One region of the Streptomyces sp. NBC_00224 genome, then DNA from elsewhere that is predicted to be linked to it. Evidence: riboswitches for the same ligand, from Rfam matches in the RefSeq annotation. Region 1 holds a riboswitch; each other region holds the start of a gene.
The links. A riboswitch is a leader RNA that binds a small molecule or an ion and turns the genes downstream of it on or off. The one in region 1 is predicted to bind cyclic di-AMP.

Region 1 (10,076 bases):
CCCCGGTTTCCCGGGGGTCCCGTCGCAGATCCCGCCGGATCGCACCACGAGCGGCGGATCCGCAGTTTCCAGCCGCGCCGCAGCCGGGTGACCACCGGCCAGGGCGAGTATCTGGAGCGGCTGTGGCCCCTGTGGGGGCTCGATATCGACGGGCTCGGCAAGCTCGACCTGAAGGAGATGTTCGACGGGCTGCCCGTCGTCCTGGAGATCGGCTTCGGGATGGGCGAGGCGACCGCCGAGATGGCCGCCGCCGACCCCGGCACCGGCATCCTCGCCGTCGACGTGCACACCCCCGGCCAGGGCAACCTCCTCGGCCTCGCCGAGCGCGGCGGCCTCAGCAACGTACGCGTCGGCAACGGCGACGCGGTCATCCTGCTGCGCGAGATGCTGGAGCCGGATTCGCTGGACGGGCTGCGCGTCTACTTCCCGGACCCCTGGCCCAAGAAGCGCCACCACAAGCGCCGCATCATCCAGCCCGACTTCCTCACCCTCGCCGCACCCCGGCTCAAGCCCGGCGCCGTACTGCACTGCGCCACCGACTGGGAGCCGTACGCCGAGCAGATGCTGGAGGTGCTCGACGCGCACCCCGCGTTCGAGAACACCCAGCCGGACGGCGGCTACGCGCCGAGGCCCGCGTTCCGGCCACTCACACGCTTCGAGGGACAGGGCCTCGACAAGGGCCATGTGGTGCACGACCTGCTCTTCAGGCGCGTGGCCGAGCTGCCGTCCGCCTGACAGCCGACCCCACGCACCGTCGCGGATTGTCCGTACCCCTCGTTAGGGTCGTCTGGTGTCGTCCGAGTCGCTTCCGCAACGCCAGCCGCCGGGCCCGCTCCAGCCGGTCCCGGAGCGGGGCGCCGAGCCGCGGTTCGACGCCGTGCCGGAGCGCTCCAAGTGGCGCTACCGGCCGCGGCGCGACTTCTGGCGTTCCAAGGCCGTCCGGGCCGGGGCGCTGATCACCCTGCTCGCCCTGTGCGGTCTGGTCATCCTCGCGATCGTGCGGGAACAGACCGGCACCGAGGGGTTCCTGGTGGGGCTGGCGCTGGCCGTGCTGCCCGTGCCGCTGCTCGGCACCGCGTTCCGCTGGCTCGACCGGGTGGATCCGGGCCCGTGGCGCAACCTGCTGTTCGCCTTCGCCTGGGGCGCGTGCGCCGCCGCGCTGGTGGCGATCATCGCCAACTCGTTCGCGACCAAGTGGATAGCCACCGCGACCGCCGACCCGTCCTCCGCCGACCACCTCGGTGCGACCGTCATCGCGCCCGTCGTCGAGGAGAGCGCCAAGGCGGCCGCCGTGCTGCTGCTCTTCCTGTTCCGAAGACGGGATTTCAAGGGGATAGTCGACGGCGTCGTCGTCGCGGGCTTCACCGCGACCGGCTTCGCCTTCACCGAGAACATCCTCTATCTGGGCAACGCCTTCGGCGAGGACCAGGTCAGCCACACCGCGGGCCTCTCCTCCACGACCGCGGCGACGTTCTTCGTACGGATCGTGATGTCGCCGTTCGCGCACCCGCTGTTCACGGTGTGCACCGGCATCGGCTTCGGGGCGGCAGCGCTCGCGGCGCCGGGCCGCCGCCGGCGCCGCATCGGCCTGCCGCTGCTCGGTCTGCTGTCCGCGATGGGGATGCACGCGCTGTGGAACGGCTCGTCGTCGTTCGGGACGTACGGCTTCTACCTCGTCTACGCCGCGTTCATGGTCCCCGTCTTCGGCCTGCTCACCTGGCTGGCGATCTGGAGCCGCCAGCGGGAGCTGCGTACGGTCGCGGCCGAGCTGCCCGCGTACGCGGCGGCGGGCTGGCTGGGCCCCGCCGAGCCGCTCGCGCTCTCCTCGATGCGGGCCCGCTCGATGGCCCGGGACTTCGCGCACCGCACCTACGGGGGCAGGCGGGCGGCCCGGACGGTCGCGGAGTACGAGGCGTTCGCGACGGCCCTCGCGTTCCTGCGCCGCCGGGCCCGCCGCGCCCAGGCCGGCCCGGACTTCACGGCCCGCGAGCAGGAGCTGCTGCACCACCTGTGGGAGCGCAGGGAGGTGGCCGGGCCCGCGCTGCACTACGCGGCGGGCGCGGCGGGCCGCATCTGGATCCCGGCCCAGCCGTACCCGTACGGACACCAGGCCCCGTACGGACAGCAGGCCCCGTACGGGTACGACCAGTCCTCCCCGTACAACCCCTATCTGCGCTGAAGGCGCTCAAGGCGCCGAAAGCGGCGGCAGCGCCGGGAGCGTTGCGCGCTATGCCGAGGCGGTCTTCAGCTCGCTCAGCTCCGCGTCCGTGAGCTCCAGGTCCGCGACCGCGAGGAGCGCGGGCAGCTGCTCGACCGTACGGGCCGAGGCGATGGGGGCGACCACGGTCGGCTGGGCGGCGAGCCAGGCGAGCGCGACGCTCGCGGGCTCGGCGCCGTGCGCCTGCGCGACACGGTCCAGCGCGGCCAGGACCTTCGCGCCCCGGTCGGTCTCCAGGTGCTTGGCGGCGCTCCCGGCCCGCGCGCTCTCGACGTGCTGGCCCGGGCGGTACTTGCCGGTGAGGAACCCGGAGGCGAGCGAGAAATAGGGGACGGCAGCCAGGCCCGAGCGGGCGGCGGTGTCCTGGAGGCGGCCCTCGTAGGTGCCGCGCGAGACGAGGTTGTAGTGCGGCTGGAGGGCGACGTACTTGGCCAGGCCCTCGCGGTCGGAGAAGTCCAGCGAGTCCCGGAGCCGCTCCGGGGAGATGTTGGAGGCGGCGACGGCGCGCACCTTGCCGTCCCGCACCAGCTGGTCGAGGGCGGTGACGATCTCCTCGACCGGGACGGACTCGTCGTCGAAGTGCGTGTAGTACAGGTCGATGTAGTCGGTGCCGAGCCGGCGCAGCGACGCCTCGGCGGCGGCCTTGATGGTGGGGGCGGCGAGCCCCTTGAACTCGGGGTGCGCGCCCACCTTCGTGGCGACGACGACGTCCGCGCGGTTGCCGCGCGCGCCCAGCCACTTGCCGATGATCTTCTCGGACTCGCCGCCCTCGTTGCCGGGGATCCAGGACGAGTACGTGTCGGCCGTGTCCACGAAGTTGCCGCCCGCCTTGGTGTACGCGTCGAGCACCGCGAACGACGCGGCCTCGTCGGCGGTCCAGCCGAAGACGTTGCCGCCGAGGGCGAGCGGGAAGACGGAGAGGTCGGAGGCACCTAGGGGGCGCAGAGTGGTCATACGAGGTGAACGGGCGGGCGGTGCACGGCTATTCCGCGCCCCCGCCCACAGCCAGCACGCCCTACGGGTTCAGGCCCTTCGACTGCAGCCACGCCATCGGGTCGATGCCCGTGCCGCCCGGGGTGTGCACCTCCAGGTGCAGATGCGGGCCCGTCACATTGCCGGTGGCGCCGACGCGGCCGATGGTCTCGCCGGTCGTCACCTTCTGGCCCGCGCTGACCGCGATCGAGGACTGGTGGCAGTACCAGAGCTCCGAGCCGTCCTCCAGCTCTATGACCGTGCGGTAGCCGTACGAGCCGGACCAGCCAGCCGACTTGACCGTGCCGCCGTGGATCGCCTTGAGCGGGGTGCCGGTGGGGGCGGCGAAGTCGAGGCCGGTGTGGTGACCGGAGGACCACATCGAGCCGGCCTCGCCGAACGTCGAGGTGATCGTGTACGAGGCGACCGGCAGCGAGAAGCTCTTGGCGAGCTCGGCCAGACGCTCCTCCTCCGCCTTCTTCGCGGCGGCCTCCTCGGCGGCCTTCTTCGCGGCCGCCGCCTTCTGCTCCGCGGCGCTCTGCGCGGCCTTCGCCTCGGCCGCCGCCTTCTGGGACGCGGCCTTCTCGGCGACCGCCTTCGCCTCGGCCTCGGCGTCGTTCTGCTGCTGCTCGGCCTGCTGGAGGATGCGGGCGCGCAGGGCCTCGCCGGCGCCGGTGGCGCCCTGTTCGGCCTCGGCCCGGGAGACGCCCGCCATGGTGAGGGGGGCGCTCGCGACGGCCCTGTCGGCCTCGGCGGCCGGGGAGGCGTCGGGCTTCTCGTCGCCCGCGATGTCGGATATCAGCGTGCCCACGCCCGGCAGGGACTTGACGTCGGGGAGGTTGTCCGCGACCGAGTCGGGCAGGGATATGGAGACCGGCGGCTTGCTCTGCGCGCTGGCCATGCCGCCCGCGCCGACGGCCGCGATGACGCCGACGCCGAGGACGGTGGAGCTGCGGGCGAGCCCGCCGCGCTGCTTGGCGACGCGGTGCCGGCCGCGCACGGAGCGCACGGACTCCTCGGTGGGGTCCCACTCCTCCCACACCTCGGTGTCACTGGGCGCGACCCCGTAGAGAGAGACGGGGGGAACCGGCTGGGTGCCGAGGGCAGGCTCGTTGGACGCCACTGGGGCGCTCCTTTCCTTCCTTCTCGCCTACCGGGTTAGCTGACGGGTTCGGAGCAGGAAGGTCTCCTACGGGCACCTCTTCAAAGGTACAAAGGTGCCCGATTCACCCCAAGTTGGTGGTTCCCCGGTTCCCTTTCGGGATTCGGCGCGTGCGCACGGTGCCGCCTCTACGACGGCTGGGACGACCGCGCTGCGTTATCGAACGTTAATAGACAGGGGGACCGGATTCCAAGCAGTTCCCCCTGATCGTTGGGGACAACTGTTGACGGTGTGTCAGTTGTTATGCGCAGGGGCGCTGTTCGGCTACACACCGTCACGGCACCACGGGCATCGTCCGCCGCCGCTCCGGCTGCCGCACCCCCGGCCGCCCCACCGCGAGCAGCGCCATGTCGTCGTTCGCACCCCCGCCCGTATGTCTGCGCACATCGTCGATCAGCGCGTCCAGGACCTGGTCGGGCCCCGGGAAGATCCGGCCGCGCAGCCGCTCGTGCGGGTCGTAGAAGACCCCCGGCGGCTCCACCGAGCGGGCCTCGGAGAGGCCGTCGGTGTAGAAGAGCAGCGTCGCCCCGGCCGGGAAGGGGTACGCGTCCGCCCGGTCCGGCCACACCCCCAGGTCCGCCATCCCCAGCGGCAGCGCGGGGTCGGACGGGGCGAGCGCGTCCAGGGCCCCGTCGGCGTGCAGCAGCAGCGGCTCGGGGTGGCCCCGGTTCACCAGCCGTACGGTCCCGGCGCCGCGCGGGATCTCGGCGAGCACGGCCGTGGTGAACCCCTCGACGGCGTCCAGGCCGTCGCGCCGGGTGCCCTCCCGGGTCAGCGCGCGCTCCAGGCGCCCGGCCACGGCCTCCAGAGTCGTCTCCTGCTCGGCCGCCTCCCGGAACGCCCCGATGACCACGGCCACCGCCTCCACCGCCTCCAGGCCCTTGCCCCGCACGTCCCCGACGACCAGGCGCACCCCGTACGGCGTGTCCTGAACGGCGAAGAGGTCCCCGCCGATGAAGGCACCGGCCTGGGCCGCCTCGTACCGCGCGGCCACCTGGAGACCCCCGATGCGCTCGGCGGGCGTCGGCAGCACGGCGCGCTGGGCGGTCTCCGCGATGACCCGGGCCGAGGCGAGCCGCTCGCCGCTGCGCCGCAGCATGCGGTTGATGAAGAGGGCGAGGGCGCCGACGGTGGTGACGGTGAACAGCTCGCTGACCGCCTCGCCCGTGCTGGGGATGTCGTGCAGATACTCCGTGAGCAGCACCGCCCCGACCGCCGAGGCGCCCGCGACGGCGGTACCGGCCGGCCCGAAGAAGGGGGCCGCGATCAGGGGCGCGGCCGCGAAGAGGGCGGCGGCGGTCAGATCGGGCGGGGTCGCCACGTCGAGGACGACCCCGGCGACCAGGAGCAGCGCGGGCAGGGTGCGCACCAGGCCGAGGCGCCGGGAGCCCTCCCGGCCACCGCCGTCCGATCGCTGCCGCACCTGTGGTCTCCTGCCCGTCCGCAGGGCCGCCGACATCCCGCGCCCCACCCAGGGTGTCCGGCTCCGCCGCACGCGGCGACCTCACGTCCCCCAACCGGGTCAGCGGCCCGTCAGGGGCGCGGGGAACTGCGCGACCAGCCCCCACCGGCCCGCAGCTACCCGACCTCGATTCCAAGCGAAGCGCTCAGTGCCGGTCCGTACCTGTCGCGATCAGCCGCGCCCGGCATCTGCGGGGCCCGGCCCGGCCCCGTACGCAGGTCCCCCGGGCGTGCCGCCGGGTCGCCGGGTCGCCGTGCACGGAGGGGACGCCGCCCTTCGTGTACGAGGGCGCGGTCACCCAGGGCGCGGCGGGCGACAGGGGCAGTGACAGCGGCAGGGACAGACACATCAGCAGCGCGCACAGGCCGACGAACAGCGGCACGGCCGGCACCTTCCGCCGCGTCGCCGCTCGCATCAGTCCCGCCACATGCTCACGCATAGCACCCGTGAGACTACTGGACGTGAACCCCTCGGCCGGTGAGGTGCCGCCAGGCACTTCCTGACCCTCATGCCGGAACTTGACGTCGCACAAAGGCCGGCCGCAGGCTCGTGGCCCATGCACGAACTTTGCTCGACCGCCGCCCTGCCCTGCGACCCGCCGCTGCTGTGGGCCGCCCAGGGCCTGACCGGGGCCTCCCGCGCCCGCGCCTGGGTGAGCGGGGACGGCCGCGCCTTCGCCGTCGCCGTCCCCGATCTGTCCCGCCACGACCGGCTGGCCGTCTCGGGGCCCGTCGGGTCACTGGCCCCGCTGGTCGCCGAGGTGCTCGCCGAGACCGGCCCGAGCTACCGCCCGCTCGGCGACGAGGCGACCGTGCGGGCCCTGGTGGAGGCGCTGCCGGAGCTGCGTCCGGTGGCCACTTTCGGCTGGATGAGCCGTACGCGCCCCCTGTCGTCCGCCGAGGCGGGCGCGGCGGACGAGGGCAAGGCGCGGTGGCTGGCGGACGACGACGCGGAGGAGATCACCGCGCTGCTCGCCGAGGCCTTCCCCGGCTCGTACGCGGTGCCGGGCGCGCCGGGCGTCGGGCGGTGGGCGGGCACCCGGGACGACGCGGGCCGCCTCACCTCGGTCGCCGCGCTCGCCTGGTCGTCCCCCGAGGTCGGACTGCTCGCGGGCGTCGCCGTGCACCCGTCGGCGCGGGGCCGGGGCCTGGCCCGTACGGTCGTCGCCAAGGTGCTCGCCGAGGCGCTGGCCGTGCACGGGACGGCGGCCCTGATGGTGGACGGCGCCAACGACGGGGCGATACGGCTGTACGAGGGCCTGGGATTCGCATACCGGCGCTTCTTGGCGGCGGAGCTGACGCCGGACATATAGCCGGGCGAGCGCACCGGTGGGCGCCGGCCCGGAAATGCCGAAGCCCCAGGGCGGCCGGGGCCCGGGAATGCCAAAGGCCCGGCACATTCTCATGTGCCGGGCCCAAGGACTTCAGTAGCGGGGACAGGATTTGAACCTGCGACCTCTGGGTTATGAGCCCAGCGAGCTACCGAGCTGCTCCACCCCGCGTCGGTAAACACAACTGTACGGCATGCGGGGCGGTGCTCCGTACCGGCTGACGCGGGACCCCATCCGGGACCCTCCGGCTCACGCCGACCAGTGGCCCCGCGAGGCGGCCAGCACGAACCCCGGGCCGAAGCCGATGATCAGGCCCGACTGCCGGTCGCCGGGGGGCTGCTCGAAGGTGCGGGCCAGCACGTCGAGGACGGCGGAGCCGCCCAGGTTCCCGTTGGTGGCCAGGCTCGCCCAGGCGTGCCGCAGATCGCCGTGGTCGCGGTCGCCGTCCAGGCCGAACCCGGCGGCCGCGTCCTCCAGGACCCGGGGCCCGCCCGGGTGGACGACCGCGAACTGGAGGGCCCGGCCGCTGCCGCCGAGCCATTTGCGTACCGCCGGGAGGCTGTCGTTGAGGGCGGCGGTGGCGGCGGCCGTGGAGTCGAAGTGCAGCCCGGCCCCCGAGAGGCGGCCCTGGTAGCGGTCGATGCTGTCGGGCAGGACGTACTCGAAGGTGTCCTCGATGACGTAGCTGGGCCCGCTCCAGGCCGGGCTGTCCGAGACGACGACCGCACCCGAGCCGTCCCCGAAGAGCACCTTGTAGATCATCGACTCCCGGCTGGTGTCGGTGTGGTTGTACGTGGCCGTCGACAGGCACTCGGCGACGACGACCAGGACGTGCGAGCCCGGGTGCGCGGCGATGTCCTGGTGCGCCCGGACCAGGCCCTGCGCGCCGCCCGCACAGCCGACGGTCGCCATGGGGACGCGCCGCACGTCCGGCCGCAGGCCCAACTCCCGGACGAGGGCGACGTCGAGGGACGGCACGGTCCAGGAGGTGGTGTGGCTGGTGACGAGGCAGTCGATGTCGTCGGGGGCGAGGCCGGCGTGGGCCAGGGCCTGTCGCCCGGAGCGGACCGCGAGCCGCAGCGCGTCCTCGTACGCCGCCCTGTTCCGCTCCTCGATGGTGGCATTTCCGGCCACGGTCGGGGCGTTGAGGGGGCGGGTGAAACGGCGGGTGCGGACGGTGGTCGCCCGGGCTATTCGCAGGTGCGCCTCCAGCCGCGGCCGATCGGGGTTGGCACGCCGGATGTCTGCGCAGATCTCATCCGTGGAGATGAGGTGGTCCGGCAGAGCTATGGCGGGGAGGGCTATGTGAGCGGGCACGAGTGGGCTCCCTCGGGTGGCCGACGGGCGAATCCTCAACCTACTTGAGACGGCTGGAATTCGTTCCTCGGAATTCGAACAGAGCTCAGCCGGAAGGAGTCGTTCCGCGCGCTGCCCCACCCCTGGGACACGCCGGTCGTGCGCTCAGCTCGTCAACGGCGCGCTCAGCACCGGGTGCCGGCTCACGAGCGACGCCCCCGGGGTGTAGAGGAGCAGCATCACCCGGGCCCCCGGCGAGGTGACCGGCTCGGCCACGCACGTGGTGACCCAGCCGGGCCCCAACTCGCTGTGCCGGATGGGGCGTTCGGACCCGTCGGGGTACGGGATCGGGGTCGCCCCGGTCTCCCGGTAGAGCGGCCCGGCGACGGGGTCGTCCTGCACCTCGGCCTCAAGGCGTCGCAACTCCACGTGGTTGGGCCGCATTTCCACGCCGTGCCGCAGCTGCGGCAGCACCATGGGGGCCCACCGGTCCGCCCAGTCCGTCAATACGTGCTCGCGCGCCTCGGGGTCGAGGGTCATCCACCGCATGGTGTTGGCCGGAACCTCGCCACGCGGGAAGAGCGCGGCGAACTCCGCGTTGTGGGCGAGCAGGTTCCAGGCGGCGTCGGTGATGTAGGCCATCGCCCCGTCGATCTGCTCCACGACCCGCTGCCAGACACCGGGGACCGACATCCCGGAGTCGCGGTGCAGGGTGTACGGCGGGTACTCGCGCCGGGTGAGCCGCCAGAGGAACGTCCACTCCTGCTCGTTGAGACGCAGGGTGCGCGCCACATTGGTCAGGAATTCGGCAGTGGGGTTCAGCTGCCCGTTCTCAAATCGGTTGTACGTACCCGGTGTGCGCTCAAGAAGGATGTCCATCTGCTCCTGACTGAGCCCGGCGACCCGTCGGCCCGGCCCCGCCTGACGCGGCGGAAATCCGGCGGACTCCGGGTGGATGGCGGCGCGCCGCTCCTGGAGGAGCGTCTTGAGGGACATGCGGTCGCGGGCGGCGAGCGGCAAAACGGGACCTTCGTTCACGGGGGGACGGGGACGAACGGCTGCCGTCGCGGCGGCACGACGGGCGATGACGGTCTGTCGGCGGGCGATCTCCTGTTCAGGAACGCTGCTGCCCGGAGGGGGCCGGGGCTGAATGTTGATGGCTGGATCATTATCTGCAATTCAGCCCCCTGGAAAGGGGGCGGGGTACCCCTCCAGACTGTTCCGCACGAAGCCCTCACGGGTCTCGTACGTATCGGCCCAGGTGAAAGCGGTTGCTTGGTGTCCTTCGCCGGACATCGAATCCCGCCCCCTCACCCGGGACGCGGTGGCTGTCCCTGTGCCGCGGGGACGGCCGGCGTACACGTACCCAGATCAGCGGCCGGTGTCGACAATCGCCAATACGTCGCGTCCTCGACACCGGCCGCCCGCGGCGCGCCGGAGAGCAACATTCCCCCGTCTCCGGCCAGCTCCGGCATGCGGGCCGGAGTTGAACGACCGGCGCCGTGGAGCCCGCCCCTCTCGGGCGGCTCCACGGCGCCGGGCGTCTTTTTTGGCGGACCCCTACGCGTCCCCCCAGGGAACCAGCCCCGCCCGTTCGGCGATGAGGGCAGCCTGGATGCGGCGTTCGACGTTCAGT
Region 2 (10,076 bases), 2.9 Mb from region 1:
TACGACCAGATGGCCACCCTGCAGTGGACCGCGGCCGCTCTGCTGGCCGTGGCGACCGCGGCCCTGCTCGCGCTGGCCGTGTGGCGGACCCGCCGCCAGGCGTTCTAGGGCCTGTCCGGCCCGGAGCGAGAAACCACCGGGCATAGGCTGTACGCCACCGTACGAAGGGTGGAGCACCCGGGTGTTGAAGCCCGGGGCTCACACCCACCAGACACCCACGACGCGAAGGAGGCAGGTGCGATGGTCGCGTTCCGTGTGGACCGCCGCAACGGCATGCCCGCCTACCTCCAGATCGTCCACCAGGTGGAGCAGGCACTGCGCATGGGGGCGCTGGCCGAGGGCGACAAACTGCCGACGGCGGCCCAGGTGGCCGCCACCACGAAGGTCAACCCCAACACCACCCTCAAGGCCTACCGGGAGCTGGAGCGCTCCGGGCTGGTCGAAGTGCGCCAGGGTGCGGGGACGTTCATCACCCGCTCGCTGGCCACCCCGCAGACCGCTCCGGAGTCACCGCTGCGCACCCGGCTCGGCGAGTGGCTGCGCGAGGCGCGGGCGGAGGGCCTGAGCGAACACGACGTCACGACGCTGTTCGACGCCCTGCTCACCGAAACCTTCCCGGCGGCGACGCCGACGCACACCCCCGCACACTGAGCGCCGCCCGGCCCCGAGGCCGGGCGGCGCACCGTTTTATGCCGAGCGGCGTACGCGTGCCGCCTTGCGCGCCTCGGCGAGCTGCTGGGCCTCGGTGGTCCGGCGGCTGCCGCCGGAGCGGCCGGGCCGGCCCGGCGTGGTGCCGATGCCCCGGAACGGGGCCCCGCCGCGCTTGGGGCGCTCGGCCGCCGGCGCGTTGCCGATCGGGACGCCCGACGGGGTCTGCGCGCCGGTGATGCGGTTCAGCTCGGCCTCGCCGGAGCGGACCTGGGTGATCTGCGGCCGGATGCCCGCATCCGCCATCAGCCGGGTCATATCGCGGCGCTGGTTGGGCGTCACCAGCGTGACGACGCTGCCGGACTCACCGGCACGGGCGGTGCGGCCGCCGCGGTGCAGGTAGTCCTTGTGGTCGGCGGGCGGATCGACGTTGACGACCAGGTCGAGGTCGTCGACGTGGATGCCCCGCGCCGCGACGTTGGTCGCCACCAGCGTGGTGACGTGCCCGTCCTTGAACTGGGCCAGGGTGCGCGTGCGCTGCGGCTGCGACTTGCCGCCGTGCAGCGCGGCCGCACGTACACCACTGCTCATCAGGTGCTTGGTGAACTGGTCGACGGCGTGCTTGGTGTCCAGGAACATGATCACCCGGCCCTCGCGGGCGGCGATCTCCGTGGCGGTGGCGTACTTGTCGGCGCCGTGCACGTGCAGCAGGTGGTGTTCCATCGTGGTGACCGCGGCCGCCGACGGGTCGACGGAGTGGACCACCGGGTCGGTCAGGTACTGGCGCACCAACAGGTCCACGTTGCGGTCCAGGGTGGCCGAGAACAGCATCCGCTGCCCGCCCGGGCGCACCAGGTCGAGCAGCTCGGTGACCTGCGGCATGAAGCCCATGTCGGCCATCTGGTCGGCCTCGTCCAGGACGGTGATGTCCACCCGGTCGAGGCGGCAGTCGCGGCGCTCGACGAGGTCCTTGAGGCGGCCGGGCGTCGCCACGACGACCTCGGCGCCCGAGCGCAGCGCCCCGGCCTGCCGTCCGATCGACATCCCGCCGACGACGGTGGCGAGGCGCAGCCTCAGCGACCGGGCGTACGGGGTGAGCGCGTCGGTGACCTGCTGGGCCAGCTCGCGGGTGGGGACCAGGATCAGGGCCAGCGGCTGCTTGGAGTCGGCGCGCTTGCCCGCCGTACGGGCCAGGAGTGCGAGGCCGAAGGCGAGGGTCTTGCCCGAGCCGGTGCGGCCCCGGCCCAGTACGTCACGGCCGGCGAGGGAGTTCGGCAGGGTGGCCGCCTGGATCGGGAACGGCACCGTCACGCCCTCGGCGGCGAGGGCCGCGAGCAGGGGGGCGGGCATGTCCAGATCGGCGAAGGCCTCGGCGGCGGGCAGTGCCGGGGTGAGCGTGGTGGGGAGCGCGAACTCGCCCTGCAGGGCGGAGGGGCGCCGGGTGCGGCCGCCGGAGCGGCCCTGCGCCTGGGCCTGGGCCTGCGCGCGGTAGCGGGCGCCGCCGGAGCCGGAGCTCTTGCGGGCGCCGAACGAGCGGTCATTCGTGCGAGCTGATCGGTTCATACAGAACCTTCCTCGATATGGCACGTATCGAGGAATTCGCGGCGGAAATGACTGCCGGGGAATCGCAAGAACGAGCCGAAAGAAAAGACGAAGACGAGCCCGGGTCGGCCGCGACGCTGCGGGCCGTTGCCGGGCCTCGGAATACCTGCCGGGCGCCGGCCCGAGGGGATGATCCCGGTGGGGCGGTGGTGCGCGCGGCGGCGGTACCCGGTGTCATGCACGCCTTGGAGTGCCGTCCACGGCGCGGCGGGCACGCACCCCGCGAGGGGCGCATGCCCGGAGACAGCAACGAGCTGGGGCCCGTACACAAGGTGCGGGCCCCAGCTGCGTCATACTTGCGCTTCAGCGACGTCAGGCGGGGACGATGTTCTCCGCCTGGGGGCCCTTCTGGCCCTGCGTGACGTCGAAGGTCACCTTCTGGCCTTCCTGAAGCTCACGGAAGCCCTGGGTGGCGATGTTCGAGTAGTGGGCGAACACGTCCGGGCCGCCACCCTCCTGCTCGATGAAGCCGAAGCCCTTTTCCGAGTTGAACCACTTCACGGTGCCAGTAGCCATGTCATATCTCCTTCGGGGCATTGCCCTGGGATTCACACTGTGTGAACCCCGGCGTCGCCGTGATGATTGCCCCGTCCGGATAACCGCACCGGAAATACAAAAGTGCCCGACGGAAGATACCCGCCCAGGCACTTGAAGTCTTTGGGAACCACAACTGCAACTGGATCAACCGTAGCACGGTGTGGCCGTCCCGTACAGCAAATGCCGACCTTCCCAGCCGCACCCCCGGGAATCCCCGATCCCCCAAGGAAAAATCACTCAACCCGCCCCGAACCTGCCGCCACAGATATTTGCGTACGTAAAGCTTACTTTCGGGGTACGGGGAGAAGCGGCGCGGTGACGCGGAGGAGGCGGCGAGGGGCCGGGTGAGGCGCCGACGGTGGGCCCCGCACCTGTGCCAGGGTGTGTCCGTGCTCACCGAGGCCCCGCGGCTCCCCGTCCTCACGGCCGACTTCACCTCCCCCGCGCAGTGGGTCGCGGGCCGCTCCTGGGCGTATCCGGACGGCGGTCCGGTCAATCCCGGCGACGACAAGCTCGACCACCTGGTCCCCGACGCCGCGTACAGCCGCACCGGCACGTTCTGGGCGAGGCGCCGCCCCGAGGGCACGTGGAGCACGGGCCTGCTGACCACCGAGGGCAGCGACGAGGACTTCATGGTGCGCGCGGGCGACGTCCTGGAGGCCCGGGTCCGGCTGCCGCACGCCACCGGATCCTGGCCGGCGATCTGGACCTGGCGGGACGGCGGTCAGGAGGTCGACGTGTTCGAGTACCACCCCGACAACCCCGGCCTCCTGGAACTGACCAACCACGTCCGGGGCGCCCACCACTCCTACCGCGACCCGTCCGTCACCCCCGGCGGCCTCCTCGACCTGCGGGTCGAGTTCGGCGCCCGCTCGGTCACCTGGTGGGTGAACGGCACCCACGTCTTCGCCGACCACCGCGGAGTGGACCGCCGCTGGCACGCCCACCTCATCGTCAACCTCTCGGTCAGCGCGGGCCGCTTCCACCCGGCACCCGACCCGGAGGTGTCGGAGATGTCGTTCGAGGTCCCCGCGCTGCGGGTGTACCGCGGCGGGCACTGACGTCCCGTCAAAGGCGGGACGCCGTCCCGTTGATGTCCTCGGTTTCCAGGACATGCACGCGGGCGCCCTCCGTCGCGACCGCGACCATCGCTCGGCCCAGTTGCTCCGTCGTGGTGACGTGGTTCGGGGCCAGGCGCCTCAGGACGGGGTAGAGCGGCTTCGTGACCACGTACGCGGCCCGGTAGAGGCGGGTCTTCGAGGTGATTCCGTGCAGGGGCTGGATGTATCCGGGGCGGAACATGTACGCGTCCAGGTCCAGCGCCAGCAGGTCGTTCTCCGTCCTGCCCTTGATCCGGGCCCACTTGATCCGGCCCTGCTCGGTGCTGTCGGTGCCCTGGCCGGAGACGTAGACGAAGGTGGAGCCCGGGTTCCAGGAGGACAGGGCGCGGGCGGCCGTGAGGGTGAGGTCGTGGGTGATGCGGCGGTAGGTCTCCTCGTCCATGCCCGCCGAGGAGACGCCCAGGCAGAAGAAGCAGGCGTCGTATCCCGTGAGTTGGGCCCGGGTGGCGGGCAGGCTCATCAGGGCCGCCAGGTCGGGATGGACGAGTTCGCGCAGTTTCGGGTGCTCGACGCCGAGCGGGGTGCGCCCCACGGCGAGGACGCTCTCGACCCTGTCGTCGCGCAGGCACTCCCGCAGCACGCCCTGGCCGACCATGCCGGTCGCGCCGAAGAGGATCACCTTGATGGGCATGGGCTCGCTCCCCGTCTGTTCCTGTGACCGGCCGGCGAAGTTCCGTGACCTCGACGAGTGGTGAGGTCTGCGTATCACGTCCGGCGCCCGGTCGAGGCGGTCGGCGGCCGCGAAACCCGTTGTCGCACCTGCCCGGCGGAGGCTCAGGCGCGGTCGTCGGTGCGGAAGGTGACGTCCTCGCCGGAGAGCGTCGCGGTGAGTCCGTCGGGAGTCGTGGTGAGGGACTTGAGCGCCAGACCGTCCGGGATGCCGTCGAGCTTCAGCTCGCGCTCCAGCATGCCGGTGACGATCGTCCGCACCGCCTTCGGCAGGTCGTCGCCCACCTTCACGGACCGGAAGGCGAGCGCGTGGTCGCCCGCCACGTCGACCCGCGCGCTGGCCGTGGCCTTGCCGACCAGCGGCAGGCTCGCGGTGGCGGCGACGCGCGGCTCGGACTTCGTACTGTCCTGGCTGTAGCCGATCTCGACGCCGAGCGCGGCGGACAGGTCCTGGTAGGAGACGAAGGCGGTGGCCTTGGCGGAGGCGGCGTGGGCCTCGGTGGCGTCCGAGGAGCGGCGCAGGCGGTCGAGCTCGACGTTCAGCGTGGTGATCGGGAGCCTGCCGCCGTCGCGGCCCGCGGGGATGTCGGAGGCTTCGATGTCGACGCGGTCGAGCGTGCCCCCGGCCAGCTGGGTCAGTACGGGAAAGCCGTGCACCTCCACGTGCGGCGCGGCCTTGAGCCCCTGGGCCTTCTGGAACGCGTCGGCCGTACGGTGTTCCGTCCAGGCGGCCGCGGCCCGGTCGCCGGCCACGCTCAGCCCGGCCAGGACGACCACGGCGACGGCGTACTTCCGCCATCCTCGAAGCGCCCGGCCCGCCCCGGCCCGCAGCCTCAGCATGCGGATCCCTCGCGGCGTACGGCGTGCGCGGAGATCCCGCACGCGGCGCGGAAGGCCCGCAGCAGCGGGGCGCGCAGCAGGTCGTCCGGTACGTCCTGGCGTGCGGCGACGGTGCTGACCAGGCCGGTCACGGCCAGCTGCGCCCGGATCGTGCCCGCCAGGTCATCGGGGTACGCGAAGGCGGCGAGGGTCTCGGTGCGGTGGTCGCCCAGATCCCCCATGCCCTCCACTCCGGCGAGCGCGCCGGGCAGCACCGGCAGCCCGGAGTTGAAGAGCAGGGCGAGCCGGGAGCGGTGGCGCAGCGCCAGGTCGACCAGATCGGCCGAGGCCCGCCGGTGCCGCTCGGGGCCGTCCGGCAGGGCGCTCCAGGTAGCGCGCAGGGCGGCGAACTCGGTCAGCGGCCCCCTCAGCGTCGCCGCGAGCAGCCGCTCCTTCGAGGGGAACCGGTGCAGCAGCCCGGTCTTCGAGTAGCCGACCCGGTCCGCGATCTCCTGCACCGAGGTGCCGAGGTAGCCCTGCGCGGTGAAGAGCTCGGCGGCGGCTTCGACGATCTCGGCGTCGAGCTCGGCGCGCGTCGGGCGTGGCATGACGGTCCTCCCCTGAGCCTGGTCGGCTCACCGTAACAGACCATCTGGTCCATCATGGACCAGATGGTCTGCCACCCCGGCCGTCCCCTCCTCAGTAGTCGACCGGAGGCTTGCGTCGACCGTCGGCTGCCGTCAGTACGCGCCGTTCACGTTGTCGATCGAGCCGTACGTGTTGGCCGCGTAGTTGCACGCGGCGACGATGTTGGCGACGGGGTCGTAGCTGTCCGTCGACGTGCCGGCGACGTGGAAGGCCTGGAAGGTGGGGTCGATGACCTGGAGGAGGCCCTTGGAGGGCGTGCCGGCCACGGCGTTGGAGTCCCAGTTGTTGATGGCCAGCGGGTTGCCCGACGACTCGCGCATGATGTTGCGGTAGATGCCGTCGTAGGAGCCCGGGATGCCGTGCTGGGCCATGATGTCCAGCGACTGCCGGATCCAGCCGTCCAGGTTGTTCGAGTACGTCGCCGCCTTCGCCACGGCGGCGGTCGCCTTCTGGGGCGGCGTGGTCGTACGGGCCGAACGGTCGGCCCGGGCCGAGGCGGCCGTACGGTCGGCGGACGCCGCCGGAGCCTTGGCCTTCTTGCCCACCGCGAGTTCGAGGCCGGGGTGGATCAGGGCCGGGTTGCCCCCGATGGCCTGGCGGTTGTCCTGGTACAGCCTCTTCCAGCCGCCGCTGACGTCCAGGTCCTGGGCGATCTTGGAGAGGGAGTCCCCGGCGACGACGGAGTAGGTCGTCGCGGCGGCCTTCTTCGCCACGATCGGCTCGGCGGACACCGCGCCCTTCACGGCGGCCGCGACGGCGGGCGCGGACTTCGCGGCGGTGCCGGTGTGCGGCACCGCCGAAGGCGCGGCACCGGCGCTGGTCGCGCCGATCACCGGAATGATGAGCGCGGCGCCACCCGTACCCGCGGCGGCGATGCCCCGGGTCAGGGTGTTGGACTTGGGGCGGCGGTGCTTACCCGTTGCAGGCATGGCGAATTCCTCTCCTTCGCCTGCGAGGTGAGCTGTCGGGTTCGGGCGAGAGCTGCCCGGCCGCGGCGCACGCGGCTTCACCCCGAGCCGTTCCGTCTCCGGATTCGGCGGCCTACCTGGTTCCCCCGCTCCTGCCATTTCGTGTGTGGGAGGTTTCCGGACAGCGGCAGGATTCGGCGGTCCATCCGGATTTGACGGTGACCGTAAACGAATAGGACTGGCCGAAACAAGACCTCAATTCATTACGGCATCCGCGAGAAAGATCCACCGGGGGCGGGAAATGCGGGCCCCCGCCTCCCCGTACCCCCAACTCGCCCTGCACGGAACGGAATGCGCGCGTCGCGGGCACCTGCCGACCAGGAGCCCGCGTGACCCAATTCACTCCTCGCGCCCGACAAAAGCAATTCCACCGACAGCGCCCAAACGAAATCTAAGCCGCCCTATCATTCCCAATGAATAGATTGGCGACATAGGAGGGAAACTGCCCCCCTGTGGTTCATTTCGGACATCGAGGGGGCGGCCCGGCGGCCTCAGCTCGGGGACCCGAGCAGCCGCATCTCCTCGTCCGTGAGCCGCAGCGCGCCCGCGGCCACGTTCTCCACCAGGTGGTCCGGGTTGCCGGTGCCCGGGATGGCCAGTACGTGCTCGCCCTGCCGCAGCGTCCAGGCGAGGCGGACCTGCGCGGACGTCGCCCCGTGCGCGCGGGCGACCGCGAGGACCGCCTCGCCGTCCGTGCCGCCTCCCTGCCCCGCACCGCTCTCGCGCCCCTCCCCGGCGATGGCGAAGAACGGGACGAAGGCGATGCCCTGCTCGCCGCAGAGCCGCAGCACCTCGTCGGAGCCCGTGCGCCGGCTGTCCAGGCCGTACCGGTTCTGCACACAGACCACCGGCGCGATGGCCTGGGCCTCCGCGAGGTGCTCGGGGGCGATGTTGGAGATGCCCAGGTGGCGGATGAGCCCGGCGTCGCGCAGGTCGGCCAGTGCGCCGAAGTGCTCGGCGAGCGAACCCGGCCCGTTGAGGCGCAGGTTGACCACATCGAGGTGGTCGCGGCCGAGCTGGCGCAGGTTCTCCTCGACCTGGCCGCGCAGCTGCTCCGGCGTGGCCCAGGGCAGCCACTCGCCCGACGCGTCGCGCCCCGGCCCGACCTTGGTGACGATGACCAGATCGTCCGGGTAGGGCGCCAGCGCCCGGTTGATGAGTTCGTTGGCGGATCGGAGCCGGGAGAAGTAGAAGGCCGCGGTGTCGATGTGGTTGACGCCGAGTTCGACCGCGCGCCGCAGCACGCCGATGGACCGCTCGCGGTCGCTGGGCGTACCGAGGTCGAACGCGGCGCTGCCGGTGAGGCGCATCGCGCCGAATCCCAGGCGGTTGACCGACAGGTCACCGAGTTTCCAGGCGCCCGCGGCCGCCGCGTCGATCGTCTTCGTAGTCATGATCGCAGTCTGCCATCCGCGCCCGCGTCGCGAAAACGCCCGAACTCCACGGCCTCCGGGGAGAAGTACGGCCGGAAAGCGTCCGTCGCATTTGAGCCCTCTCGGCCGCGTTGCCGTGAATCCACGCGGTGCGGCAAATGATCAGAGAGGATTGCCCGGAAAGACAAGAGGCAGTGAAAGAGCGGTAATCCGAAGCCGGAACGACCACCACTGGGGGAAACATTTAATGCACGAGAGACCGAGGTTGAGCCGAAGAAGCGTATTACGGACGGGGCTGGGTGCCGGGGGGCTGGCCATGGCGGCGAATCTGCTGCCCGTTCCGGGGCTGCGTTCCGGCCCCGCCTGGGCCGAATCATTCGGCACCGCCCAGACACCCGTCGCGGGCGTCTCCTTTCCCGAATGGGCCCGCTTCGCCCGCATCGCGGACGGCACCTTCGACGACGACGCCGACCCGAACCTCGACATGAAGCCGGTGATCGCCGGGCTCAAGGCGCAGAACGTGAGCGTCATCGAGGTCGACACCATCTTGTCGAACTGGCTGACCGACCAGCAGTTCACCGAGCACATGGGCAAGGTCAGGAGTTTCGTGCAGCTGGCGCACGCCGCCGGGATCCGGGTGGTCATGTACTACCCGTCGATGGAGCTCATCAGCGCGGGCGGCGAGAAGGGCCCGTCGTTCTACAAGAACAGCGACGGCAAGGACTGGGTCCAGCGCGGCCTCGACGGCAAACCCAACGTCTTCTACGGCAGCCTGGTCGTCTGGGTCGACCCGGGCGACGAGAGCTGCTGGCTGAGCCCCAACTCGCCCTGGCGGGACTACTACCTGACCCGCGTCAAGGCGCTCGCCGCCACCGGCCTCGACGCGATCTGGCCGGATGTGCCGATCTACTTCGACGGTGCGCTGAGCTGGTGCGACACCTCGACCTGGGCGACCGCCGCGTTCAAGGCGGACACCGGCCTCAGCATGCCCGTCAAGGCCGACTTCACGAACCTCACCTTCCGGCGCTACGTCGAGTGGCGCCACCGCAACCTGCTCCAGTGGCAGCTCGACATCGCCGCCGCGGGCCGCTCCGTCAACCCCGACCTGGTCACGTTCGTGGAGACCGTGACCATGGACTACCAGTACTCCACCCTGGTCGGTCTCGACGGCGCGTATCTGCGCAAGGCCGACGGCGTCAGCCATGTGTGGGAGGTGGACGTCCTCGGCAACTACGACGGGATGCGCCACGCCACGGCCACCGACTGGACGTGTCTGATCTCGATGTACAAATACGCGCGCGCCGCCAGCGGGACCAAGCCCGCCTGGGCGTTCTCGTACGGCTGGAAGGCCGACGACGCCTCACTGGTGATGGCCGAGGTGCTGGCGGCGGGCTGCAACCCGTACGAGGTCAGGACACCGTTCAAGACCGAGACGACCGACAAGGCGATGCGGACCCGGATGTACGGGTTCGTGGCGGCCCACCAGGAGCAGTTGTTCGCCGCCACCGGCGGGGCGGCGGTCGGGGTCTACCACTCCTCGTCCTCCCGCGACTTCGTCAGCCCCACCGAGGGCAGCGGGATGTACGTCACCACCAAGCCGCCCACGGGTGTCAAGGACTGGTGGAGCTTCGACGAGCCCCAGGAGAGCTGCGCCAAGCACGAGTGGCTGGGCGAGTTCCGGGGCACGGTCA
Region 3 (10,076 bases), 1.7 Mb from region 1:
CGCCGCCCGGCTCGACGTCGTCGTCATCGAGGCGAGCGGTCTCGCCGAGCCGCAGGAGCTGGTGCGGATGGTCCTGGCCAGCGAGAACCCCCGGGTCGTGTACGGCGGGCTCGTCGAGGTCGTCGACGCGGCCGAGTACGAGGCGACCCGCGAGAAGCACCCCGAGATCGACCGGCACCTCGCGGTCGCTGACCTCGTGGTGCTCAACAAGACCGACCGGGTGCCGTGGGCCGGCCTCGACCGGCTGCGCGCGTCCCTGGGCGGGGCCGCGTCGGTGGTCGAGTCCGTGTACGGCCGGGTCGACCCGGAGCTGTTCTTCGACCGCAGGCCGAGCACCGAGCGGGTCGGCCAGCTCGCCTTCGAGGACCTGCTGGACGACGAGGAGGCGCACGGACACGGGGAGGAGCACGGGCACGGGGAGGCGTGCGGCCCCGAGTGCGGGCACGGGCACGGGCACGCGGCCCATCTGCACACCGCGTACGAGTCCGTCGCCTTCACCTCGGCCGCGCCCATGGACCCGCGCCGGCTGATGGCCTTCCTCGACAGCCGCCCCGAAGGCCTCTACCGCATCAAGGGGTTCGTCGACTTCGGCGCGGCCGACCCGCGCAACCGCTACGGCGTCCACGCCGTCGGCCGCTTCCTGCGCTTCTACCCGGAGCCCTGGCCGCCCGGCGAGGAGCGCCTCACCCAGCTCGTCCTCATCGGCTCCCGCATCGACGCCGAGGGGCTGCGCAAGTCACTGGAAGCGGCCGTGGCCCCGGCGCCGCAGGGCACCCCGGACGAGCACGCCATGTGGGGCGTCCTGCGATACGTACAGCAGGAGGACGAGGCCGAGGAGGACGCGAACGAGGCCGAGGCGGACCCGGGCGCGGACGCATAGCCCCGCCCCCGGGTCCGCCGACGAACCGAGCCCGCTACGACGCCGGCCCCGCCAGCACCGTCACCGTGTGCCCCAGCGGTGTGCCCGAGCCGTCGCGGCGCGGGTCCGGCTCCGGGAGCTCCACCGGCGTGCCGTTGGCCTGCGCCGCCTTCGCCGGGGCCGCGCCCGCCCAGGCCAGGACCAGCATGTCCTCGCCCTTCAGGAACCGCTGGCAGCGCACCCCGCCGGTGGCCCGGCCCTTGCGCGGATACTGGTCGAACGGCGTCAGCTTGACGGTCGCCGCCGAGTCCCCGAGCAGCGTGCCGCGCGAGCCCGCCACCGTGAACACCACCCCGTCCGCCGCCGGGTCGACCACGGTGAACGAGATCACCTTGGCGCCCTCGGTGACCTTGATGCCCGCCATACCGCCCGCCGGGCGGCCCTGCGGCCGCACCTGCGAGGCCTGGTAGCGCAGCAACTGGGCGTCGTCCGTGATGAAGACCAGGTCCTCCTCACCGGTGCGCAGCTCCGCCGCACCGACGATCCGGTCGCCGTCCTTGAGGGTGATGACCTCCAGCTCGTCCTTGTTGGCCGGATAGTCGGGCACCACGCGCTTGACCACGCCCTGCTCGGTGCCGATCGCCAGCCCCGGCGACGACTCGTCCAGGGTCGTCAGACAGACCAGCGTCTCGTCGGCCTCCAGCGTCAGGAACTCCGACACCGGGGCGCCGCCCGAGAGGTTGGGCGCGGCCGCCGTGTCCGGCAGCTGCGGCAGGTCGATCACGGCGAGCCGCAGCAGCCGCCCGGTCGAGGTGACCGCGCCGACGTCGCCGCGCTGGGTCGCGGGCACCGCGGACACGATCACGTCGTGCTTGGTGCGCCGCTCGGCCTCCGCGAGCGGTTCCGCGTTCGCCGTACGCGCCAGCAGGCCCGTCGAGGAGAGCAGCACCCGGCACGGGTCGTCCGCGACCTCCAGGGGCACGGCCGCGACCGGCGCGCCCGCCGACTCCAGCAGGACCGTCCGCCGCTCGGTGCCGAACTTCTTGGCCACCGCGGCCAGTTCGGTCGAGACCAGCTTGCGCAGCTCGGTGTCGGACTCCAGGATCCCGGTCAGCTCGTCGATCTCGCCGGTGAGCCGGTCGCGCTCGCTCTCCAGCTCGATGCGGTCGAACTTGGTGAGGCGGCGCAGCGGGGTGTCCAGAATGTACTGCGTCTGGATCTCGCTGAGCGAGAAGTGCTCGATCAGGCGCTGCTTGGCCTGCGCCGAGTTGTCACTCGACCGGATGAGACGGATGACCTCGTCGATGTCGAGGAGCGCGACGAGGAGACCCTCCACCAGATGCAGCCGGTCGCGGCGCTTGGTGCGGCGGAACTCGCTGCGGCGGCGCACGACCTCGAAGCGGTGGTCGAGGTAGACCTCCAGGAGCTCCTTGAGGCCCATGGTGAGCGGCTGGCCGTCCACCAGCGCCACGTTGTTGATGCCGAAGGACTCCTCCATCGGCGTCAGCTTGTAGAGCTGCTCCAGGACGGCCTCGGGGACGAAGCCGTTCTTGACCTCGATGACCAGGCGCAGACCGTGCGAGCGGTCGGTGAGGTCCTTGACGTCGGCGATGCCCTGGAGCTTCTTCGAGCCGACCAGGTCCTTGATCTTGGAGATCACCTTCTCCGGGCCGACCGTGAACGGCAGTTCCGTGACGACCAGGCCCTTGCGGCGGGCCGTCACGTTCTCCACCGCGACCTTGGCGCGGATCTTGAAGCTGCCGCGGCCCGACTCGTACGCGTCCTTGATGCCGGACAGGCCGACGATCCGGCCGCCGGTCGGCAGGTCGGGGCCGGGGACGAAGCGCATCAGCGCTTCCAGGTCCGCGTTCGGATACCGGATCAGGTGGCGGGCGGCGGCGATGACCTCGCCGAGGTTGTGCGGCGGCATATTGGTCGCCATGCCGACCGCGATCCCCGTCGCGCCGTTGACCAGCAGGTTCGGGAACGCGGCGGGCAGGGCCACCGGCTCCTGCTCCTGGCCGTCGTAGTTCGGGGAGAAGTCGACGGTGTCCTCGTCGATCGACTCCGTCATGAGCGAGGTGGCGTCGGCCATCTTGCACTCGGTGTAGCGCATCGCGGCCGGCGGGTCGTCGTTGCCGAGCGAACCGAAGTTGCCGTGGCCGTCGACGAGCGGCACGCGCATGGAGAAGGGCTGCGCCATCCGCACGAGTGCGTCGTAGATCGACGCGTCGCCGTGCGGGTGGAGCTTGCCCATGACCTCGCCGACCACGCGCGCGCACTTCACGTAGCCGCGCTCGGGGCGCAGGCCCATCTCGTTCATCTGGTAGACGATGCGGCGGTGGACCGGCTTCATGCCGTCGCGGGCGTCCGGCAGGGCCCGCGAGTAGATCACCGAGTAGGCGTACTCAAGAAAGGAGCCCTGCATTTCGTCCACGACGTCGATGTCGAGGATCTTCTCCTCGAAATCGTCCGGCGGCGGGGTCTTCGTGCTGCGGCGGGCCATCGCGGCTGCGGCTCCTTCACCAACGAGTTCTTCTAGCGACCACCAACAAGGTCTGCTGCTGACGCCGACCATTGTGGACCGTCCCACTGACAACGCCGACCGCGACCCGGGAACTTCGCCAGGTGTCGGTGCGCTTGCATACAGTGGCAGGACTTCTTCACCGCGATCGAAGGGACGTACATGCCCATGGGTCACACGGCCACCGCCCAGGCCGGCTCCGGCGGCCTGACAGCGACCGAGCACCGGCTGGCCAATGGCCTGCGCGTGGTGCTCTCCGAGGACCACCTGACCCCGGTCGCCGCGGTCTGCCTCTGGTACGACGTGGGTTCCCGCCACGAGGTCAAGGGCCGCACGGGCCTGGCGCACCTCTTCGAGCACCTGATGTTCCAGGGCTCGCACCAGGTCCACGGAAACGGTCACTTCGAGCTGGTGCAGGGGGCGGGCGGCTCGCTCAACGGCACCACCAGCTTCGAGCGCACCAACTACTTCGAGACCATGCCCACCCACCAGCTCGAACTGGCGCTGTGGCTGGAAGCCGACCGTATGGGCTCGCTGCTCTCCGCACTGGACGAGGAGTCCATGGAGAACCAGCGCGACGTCGTCAAGAACGAGCGCCGCCAGCGGTACGACAACGTGCCGTACGGCACGGCGTTCGAGAAGCTCACCGCGCTGGCCTACCCGGAGGGCCACCCGTACCACCACACGCCGATCGGCTCCATGGCCGACCTGGACGCGGCGACGCTGGAGGACGCGCGGAACTTCTTCCGTACGTACTACGCGCCGAACAACGCGGTCCTCTCCGTCGTCGGCGACATCGACCCCGAGCAGACGCTCGCCTGGATCGAGAAGTACTTCGGCTCGATCCCGTTCCACGACGGCAAGCAGCCGCCGCGCGACGGCGAGCTGCCCGGCGTGATCGGCGAGCAGCTGCGCGAGGTCGTCCACGAGGACGTCCCCGCACGCGCCCTGATGGCCGCCTACCGGCTGCCGCACGACGGCACGCGCGAGTGCGACGCCGCCGACCTGGCGCTCACCGTCCTCGGCGGCGGCGAGTCCTCCCGCCTCCACAACCGTCTGGTGCGCCACGACCAGAGCGCCGTGGCGGCCGGGTTCGGCCTGCTGCGCCTCGCCGGCGCGCCCTCGCTCGGCTGGCTGGACGTCAAGACGTCCGGCGGCGTCGAGGTCCCCGACATCGAGTCGGCCGTCGACGACGAGCTGGCCCGGTTCGCCGAAGAGGGCCCCACGGCCGAGGAGATGGAGCGCGCCCAGGCCCAGCTGGAGCGCGAGTGGCTGGACCGGCTCGGCACGGTCGCCGGCCGCGCCGACGAACTCTGCAGGTACGCGGTGCTGTTCGGCGACCCCCAGCTCGCCCTGACCGCCGTCGACCGGGTGCTCGACATCACCGCCGAGGAGGTGCGGGACGCGGCCCGGGCCACCCTGCGCCCGGACAACAGGGCGGTGCTGGTGTACGAGCCGACCACCGCCGAAGCAGACGACGCGGCCGACGCCGACGCAGAGGGAGCAGCGCAGTGAGCGAGACCGGCGTGACCATGCAGTTCCACCCCCAGCCGGCCGCCGGCACCGCGCGTCCCTGGGCGTTCCCCGCCCCCGGCCGCGCCACCCTGCCCAACGGGCTCACCGTGCTGCGCTGCGACCGCCCCGGCCAGCAGGTCGTGGCCGTCGAGATCTTCCTCGCCGCCCCGCTGGACGCCGAGCCGACGGGCCTTGACGGCGTCGCCACGATCATGGCGCGCGCGTTCTCCGAGGGCACCGACAAGCGCTCCGCCGAGGAGTTCGCCGCCGACCTGGAGCGCTGCGGCGCCACCCTGGACGCGCACGCGGACCACCCGGGTGTGCGGGTCTCCCTTGAGGTGCCGGTCTCCCGGCTGGCCAAGGCGCTCGGCCTGCTCGCGGAGGCGCTGCGCGCCCCCGCGTTCGCCGACGCGGAGGTCGACCGGCTGGTCCGCAACCGCCTGGACGAGATCCCGCACGAGCTGGCCAACCCGGCCCGCCGCGCCGCCCAGCAGCTCTCCAGGGAGCTCTTCCCGGCCACCGCGCGCATGTCGCGCCCGCGCCAGGGCACCGAGGAGACCGTCACACGGATCGACGCGGGTGCGGTGCGGGCCTTCTACGAGGCGTACGTACGCCCGGCGGCGGCCACCGCGGTGGTCGTGGGCGATCTGGGCGCCACCGACCTGGACGCGATCCTGGCGGACACCCTGGGCGCCTGGACCGGCACCGCGGCGGTGGAGCGCCCGATGCCTCCGGTCACCGCCGACGACACCGGCCGCGTGGTCATCGTGGACCGGCCCGGCGCCGTCCAGACGCAGTTGCTGATCGGCCGGATCGGCCCGGACCGCCACGACCGCGTCTGGCCCGCCCAGGTCCTCGGGACGTACTGCCTGGGCGGCACGCTCACCTCCCGCCTGGACCGCGTCCTGCGCGAGGAGAAGGGCTACACGTACGGAGTGCGTGCGTACGGTCAGGTGCTGCGCTCCGGCGCGGAGGGCACCGGCGCGGCCATGCTCGCCATCAGCGGCTCGGTCGACACGCCCAACACCGGCCCGGCGCTCGACGACCTGTGGACGGTGCTGCGCAAGCTCGCCGCCGAGGGGCTGACGGACGCCGAGCGGGAGACCGCCGTGCAGAACCTGGTGGGCGTGGCCCCGCTGAAGTACGAGACGGCGGCCGCGGTCGCCGGGACGCTGGCCGACCAGGTCGAGCAGCACCTCCCGGACGACTTCCAGGCGCAGTTGTACGCGCTGCTGGCCGACACGGGCACCGTGGAGGCCACCGCGGCGGTCGTCAGCGCCTTCCCGGTGGACCGTCTGGTGACCGTCCTCGTCGGGGACGCGGCGCAGATCGAGGAGCCCGTCAAGGCGCTCGGCATCGGTGAAGTCACCGTCGTCGCGGGCTGATTGAGCGGACCGCCACGCGCGGACGCGTGCGCGGAGGAGGACCCCGGTGGCCGATGTGCCGCCGGGGTCCTCCTGTATGTCCGATTTGTTGGGGAGGTTGCCTGTCTGTCATGTGGCGTGTGCAACAAAAAGACGTGTCTGTTTGGTGATTGAAAGATCAGCCGTCTAGCGTCGGTCGCGCTGTCCGTCACCACCCGTCGCAGCCGCGGCACCGGACAGCGATCGCCGAGTCCCCAACTGGCGCGAGCCAGGGGAGCCGGGGACCCACTCAGTCCCTGGGGTGAATCGGACGCCTCCGCCCGCGGAGGAGCCCGTAGGAGACCTTCCAGCTCCGAACCCGTCAGCTAACCCGGTAGGCGAGATGGAAGGAAAGGACACCGCCCCTTCATGGCGTTCACCCGTGCCACCGGGAAGCACCGTCGTCCGAGCGCCATGTCGCGCAAGAGCGCGAACATAGCGGGCATCGCCACCCTCGCCACCGCCGGCGTCGTGGGCACCCTCGCCTCCCCGGCCATGGCCGCCGAGAGCTCGGCGCCCGCCGCGGCCTCCGTCGAGGACACCGGCATCACCCAGGCCATCGTGATCGGCGACTCCCTCGCCGACCGCATCGACGCCCAGGCCGCCGCCCAGAAGCACGCCGCCGACAAGGCCCGCGCCGCCGCCGAGGCGAAGCGCAAGGCCGAGGCGAAGGCCAAGGAGGAGCGCGCCGCCAAGGAGCGCGCCGCCCGCGAGGCCGAGCGCAAGCGCCTCAACTCCTTCGTCGCGCCGATCGACGGCAGCTACGTCTCCACCGGCTACAAGACCGGCGGCTCGATCTGGTCCTCCGGCAGCCACACCGGCATCGACTTCCACGCGGGCATGGGCACCTCGGTACACGCCGTGGGCCTGGGCACCGTCGTAGAGGCGGGCTACGGCGGCGCCTACGGCAACAACATCGTGATCCAGATGAACGACGGCACGTACACGCAGTACGGCCACCTGTCGTCCATCGGTGTCTCCGTCGGCCAGCGCGTCGAGCCGGGCCAGCAGATCGGCCTCTCCGGCAACACCGGCAACACCACCGGCCCGCACCTCCACTTCGAGGCCCGCACCGGCGAGGGGTACGGCTCGGACATCGACCCGATCGCGTATCTGCGCTCGCACGGCGTCAACGTCTGACGCGGCCGTCTCCGCACGTCTCCCCCAAGCCCCCGGCGTCCCGCGCCGGGGGCTTCGGCGTCGCCGCCGGGCGCGGAGAGCCGTCCGTGGCCAAAAGATATGCATTGCATACGGCATGTCACCGGGAATTAACAGTCGCTGGAATAGAGTCACCGAACAGGCGTCGATCAACCGCGTTTCGCGGGGATTAAGGCGGAGGTTCGGTCATGCGCATTCCAGCGCAATCGGTATGCACGGCAATCCGCGACGACATCGTCGCGGGACTCTTCGCGCGCGGCAGCCGGCTCACCGAGGAAGTGCTCGCCCGGCGGTACGGGGTTTCGCGCGTCCCGGTCCGCGAGGCGCTGCGCACGCTGGAGTCCGAGGGGTTCGTGACCACGCGCCGGCACGCCGGGGCCTGTGTCGCCGAGCCGACCGAGCAGGAGGCCGCCGACCTGCTCGAACTGCGCGCGTTGCTGGAGCCGCTGGCCGCCTCGCGGGCCGCCGCCCGGCGCACCGAGCCCCATCTCAAGGTGCTGCGCGGGCTGGTCAGGCTGGGCCAGGACCGCATCCGGCGGTCCCAGGGCGAGGATCTGCGCTCGCTGGGCGTCTGGTTCCACGAGACGCTGGCCCAGGCCTCCGGCAGCCCCGGCCTCATCTCGCTGCTCACCCAGCTGCGGCACAAGATCGCCTGGATGTACGTGGTGGAGCAGCCCGCGCTGCCCGCCGAGTGCTGGGCGGAGCACGGGGCGATCGTGGACGCGCTGGCGCGCGGCGACGCCGAGCGGGCCAGATCGCTGGCGGCCCACCACGCCGACCGCGCGTTTTCCGCCTATCGCCTGCGGAGCCCGGTGGACGTGAGGACTTCGCAACATGCCGTAAACACCGCGAGCGTCCGCGCTTAACGGGGTCGCCGTATACAAAGGGAGTGATTCGGCGGGGTTCTTTTGTGCTGCCCGAATTCGTCGCCGGAAATCAGCGGCGCGGGTAAGGGGTTCGGGCGACCCGCACAACCAGCTAAAAGGAAAGGAGCCGCGGATCCTGAATTCAGGATCCGCGGCTCCGTTTCGCGAAGTGCGGTGACGCATCGGCCCGGGCCGGGGTTCGGCCGACCGGGTGCGGTCAGACGGTCTCGGGGAGCTCCTCAAGGCCCGCCTCGACCAGCTTCGCCAGACGGTCCAGGGCCGCCTCGGCGCCCTCCGCCTCGGAAGCCAGCACGATCTCCTCGCCGCCCTGCGCACCCAGGCCGAGCACCGCGAGCATGGAGGCGGCGTTGACCGGGTTGCCGTCGGCCTTGGCGATCGTCACGGGGACGCCGGAGGCCGTGGCGGCGCGGACGAAGATGGAAGCGGGGCGGGCGTGCAGGCCCTCGGCCCAGCCGACATTGACGCGGCGCTCAGCCATGGTGATGCCCTTCGAAATCTCTGACGGTTGTCTAGACCAGTCTCTCATGTCCTGCGCAGTGCTCGTGCCGACGTCGGTCCCGGATCCGGCGGCCCTTCGGCCCTGGCCGCCCTCTCCACTCTGCCCCCTACCTTGACCTGACCGCAGCGGCCCCGCGACCCGTAGGCTGCCCGTATGCAGGCTCCGCAGGAGAAGACGCAGGACCCCGCGTACCCGGCCCACTGGGAGGCCGACGTCGTGCTGCGCGACGGGGGGACCGCGCGGGTCAGGCCCATCACGACCGACGACGCGGAGCGGCTCGTCTCGTTCTACGAGCAGGTGTCGGACGAGTCCAAGTACTACCGCTTCTTCGCGCCCTACCCCCGGCTGTCGGCGAAGGACGTGCACCGCTTCACCCATCACGACTACGTGGACCGCGTCGGGCTCGCGGCGACGGTGGGCGGCGAGTTCATCGCGACCGTCCGCTACGACCGGATCAACGCGCAGGGCAGGCCCGCCTCGGCGCCGGCCGACGAGGCCGAGGTGGCGTTCCTCGTCCAGGACGCCCACCAGGGGCGCGGGGTCGCCTCCGCACTGCTCGAACACGTCGCGGAGGTCGCGCGCGAGCGGGGGATCCGGCGGTTCGCGGCGGAGGTGCTGCCCGCCAACAACAAGATGATCAAGGTGTTCACGGACGCGGGCTATCAGCAGAAGCGTTCCTTCGAGGACGGCTCGGTCCATCTCACACTCGATCTGGAGCCGACCGCCGAGTCGCTGGCCGTGCAGCGCGCCCGCGAGCAGCGCGCGGAGTCGCGCTCGGTGCAGCGGCTGCTCGCCCCCGGCTCGGTGGCCGTGATCGGCACCGGCCGCGCGCCCGGCGGCGTCGGCCGCACGGTGCTGCGCAACCTGCTCGGGGCGGGGTTCACCGGACGTGTGTACGCGGTCAACCGGGCCTTCCCCGAGGGCGGTTCGCAGGTCGACGGCGTCCGCGCGGTCCGCTCGCTCGGCGAGATCGCGGAGCAGGTCGACCTCGCGGTCGTCGCGGTCCCGGCCGAACGGGTGCCGGAGGCGGTCGCGGAGTGCGGTGAGCACGGGGTGCAGGGGCTGGTCGTCCTGTCCGCCGGGTACGCCGAGAGCGGCGCGGCCGGGCGCGAGCGCCAGCGCGAACTGCTGCGCCAGGTGCGGTCGTACGGGATGCGGCTGATCGGGCCGAACGCGTTCGGCGTCATCAACACCGCGCCCGGGACGCGCCTGAACGCCTCGCTGGCGCCCG

Region 2: it holds a riboswitch for cyclic di-AMP, as region 1 does, so the genes downstream of both, OG965_RS35180 (transglycosylase SLT domain-containing protein) here and OG965_RS22405 (M23 family metallopeptidase) in region 1, are expected to answer to the same signal.
Region 3: it holds a riboswitch for cyclic di-AMP, as region 1 does, so the genes downstream of both, OG965_RS30105 (M23 family metallopeptidase) here and OG965_RS22405 (M23 family metallopeptidase) in region 1, are expected to answer to the same signal.

The regions. Positions count from the first base shown of each region.
Region 1 covers NZ_CP108106.1:5,003,699-5,013,774, reverse strand. The annotation lists gene trmB (tRNA (guanosine(46)-N7)-methyltransferase TrmB) at 1-735, shown strand, start outside; gene OG965_RS22415 (PrsW family intramembrane metalloprotease) at 791-2,179, shown strand; gene OG965_RS22410 (aldo/keto reductase) at 2,228-3,172, opposite strand; gene OG965_RS22405 (M23 family metallopeptidase) at 3,234-4,313, opposite strand; cyclic di-AMP (ydaO/yuaA leader) riboswitch at 4,323-4,471, opposite strand; gene OG965_RS22400 (PP2C family protein-serine/threonine phosphatase) at 4,627-5,811, opposite strand; gene OG965_RS22395 (hypothetical protein) at 5,960-6,253, opposite strand; gene OG965_RS22390 (GNAT family N-acetyltransferase) at 6,371-7,126, shown strand; tRNA gene OG965_RS22385 (tRNA-Met) at 7,242-7,315, opposite strand; gene OG965_RS22380 (PhlD) at 7,394-8,461, opposite strand; gene OG965_RS22375 (helix-turn-helix domain-containing protein) at 8,606-9,478, opposite strand; gene OG965_RS22370 (LuxR C-terminal-related transcriptional regulator) at 10,001-10,076, opposite strand, start outside.
Region 2 covers NZ_CP108106.1:7,862,997-7,873,072, reverse strand. The annotation lists gene OG965_RS35220 (ABC transporter permease) at 1-108, shown strand, start outside; gene OG965_RS35215 (GntR family transcriptional regulator) at 241-651, shown strand; gene OG965_RS35210 (DEAD/DEAH box helicase) at 688-2,211, opposite strand; gene OG965_RS35205 (cold-shock protein) at 2,563-2,766, opposite strand; gene OG965_RS35200 (beta-glucanase) at 3,177-3,848, shown strand; gene OG965_RS35195 (epimerase) at 3,856-4,539, opposite strand; gene OG965_RS35190 (DUF2993 domain-containing protein) at 4,683-5,417, opposite strand; gene OG965_RS35185 (TetR/AcrR family transcriptional regulator) at 5,411-6,004, opposite strand; gene OG965_RS35180 (transglycosylase SLT domain-containing protein) at 6,137-6,973, opposite strand; cyclic di-AMP (ydaO/yuaA leader) riboswitch at 6,978-7,162, opposite strand; gene OG965_RS35175 (aldo/keto reductase) at 7,504-8,406, opposite strand; gene OG965_RS35170 (beta-galactosidase trimerization domain-containing protein) at 8,702-10,076, shown strand, end outside.
Region 3 covers NZ_CP108106.1:6,726,405-6,736,480, forward strand. The annotation lists gene OG965_RS30085 (GTP-binding protein) at 1-880, shown strand, start outside; gene OG965_RS30090 (DNA topoisomerase (ATP-hydrolyzing) subunit A) at 915-3,365, opposite strand; gene OG965_RS30095 (M16 family metallopeptidase) at 3,546-4,898, shown strand; gene OG965_RS30100 (M16 family metallopeptidase) at 4,916-6,283, shown strand; cyclic di-AMP (ydaO/yuaA leader) riboswitch at 6,497-6,657, shown strand; gene OG965_RS30105 (M23 family metallopeptidase) at 6,671-7,441, shown strand; gene OG965_RS30110 (GntR family transcriptional regulator) at 7,648-8,325, shown strand; gene OG965_RS30115 (HPr family phosphocarrier protein) at 8,543-8,824, opposite strand; gene OG965_RS30120 (GNAT family N-acetyltransferase) at 8,999-10,076, shown strand, end outside.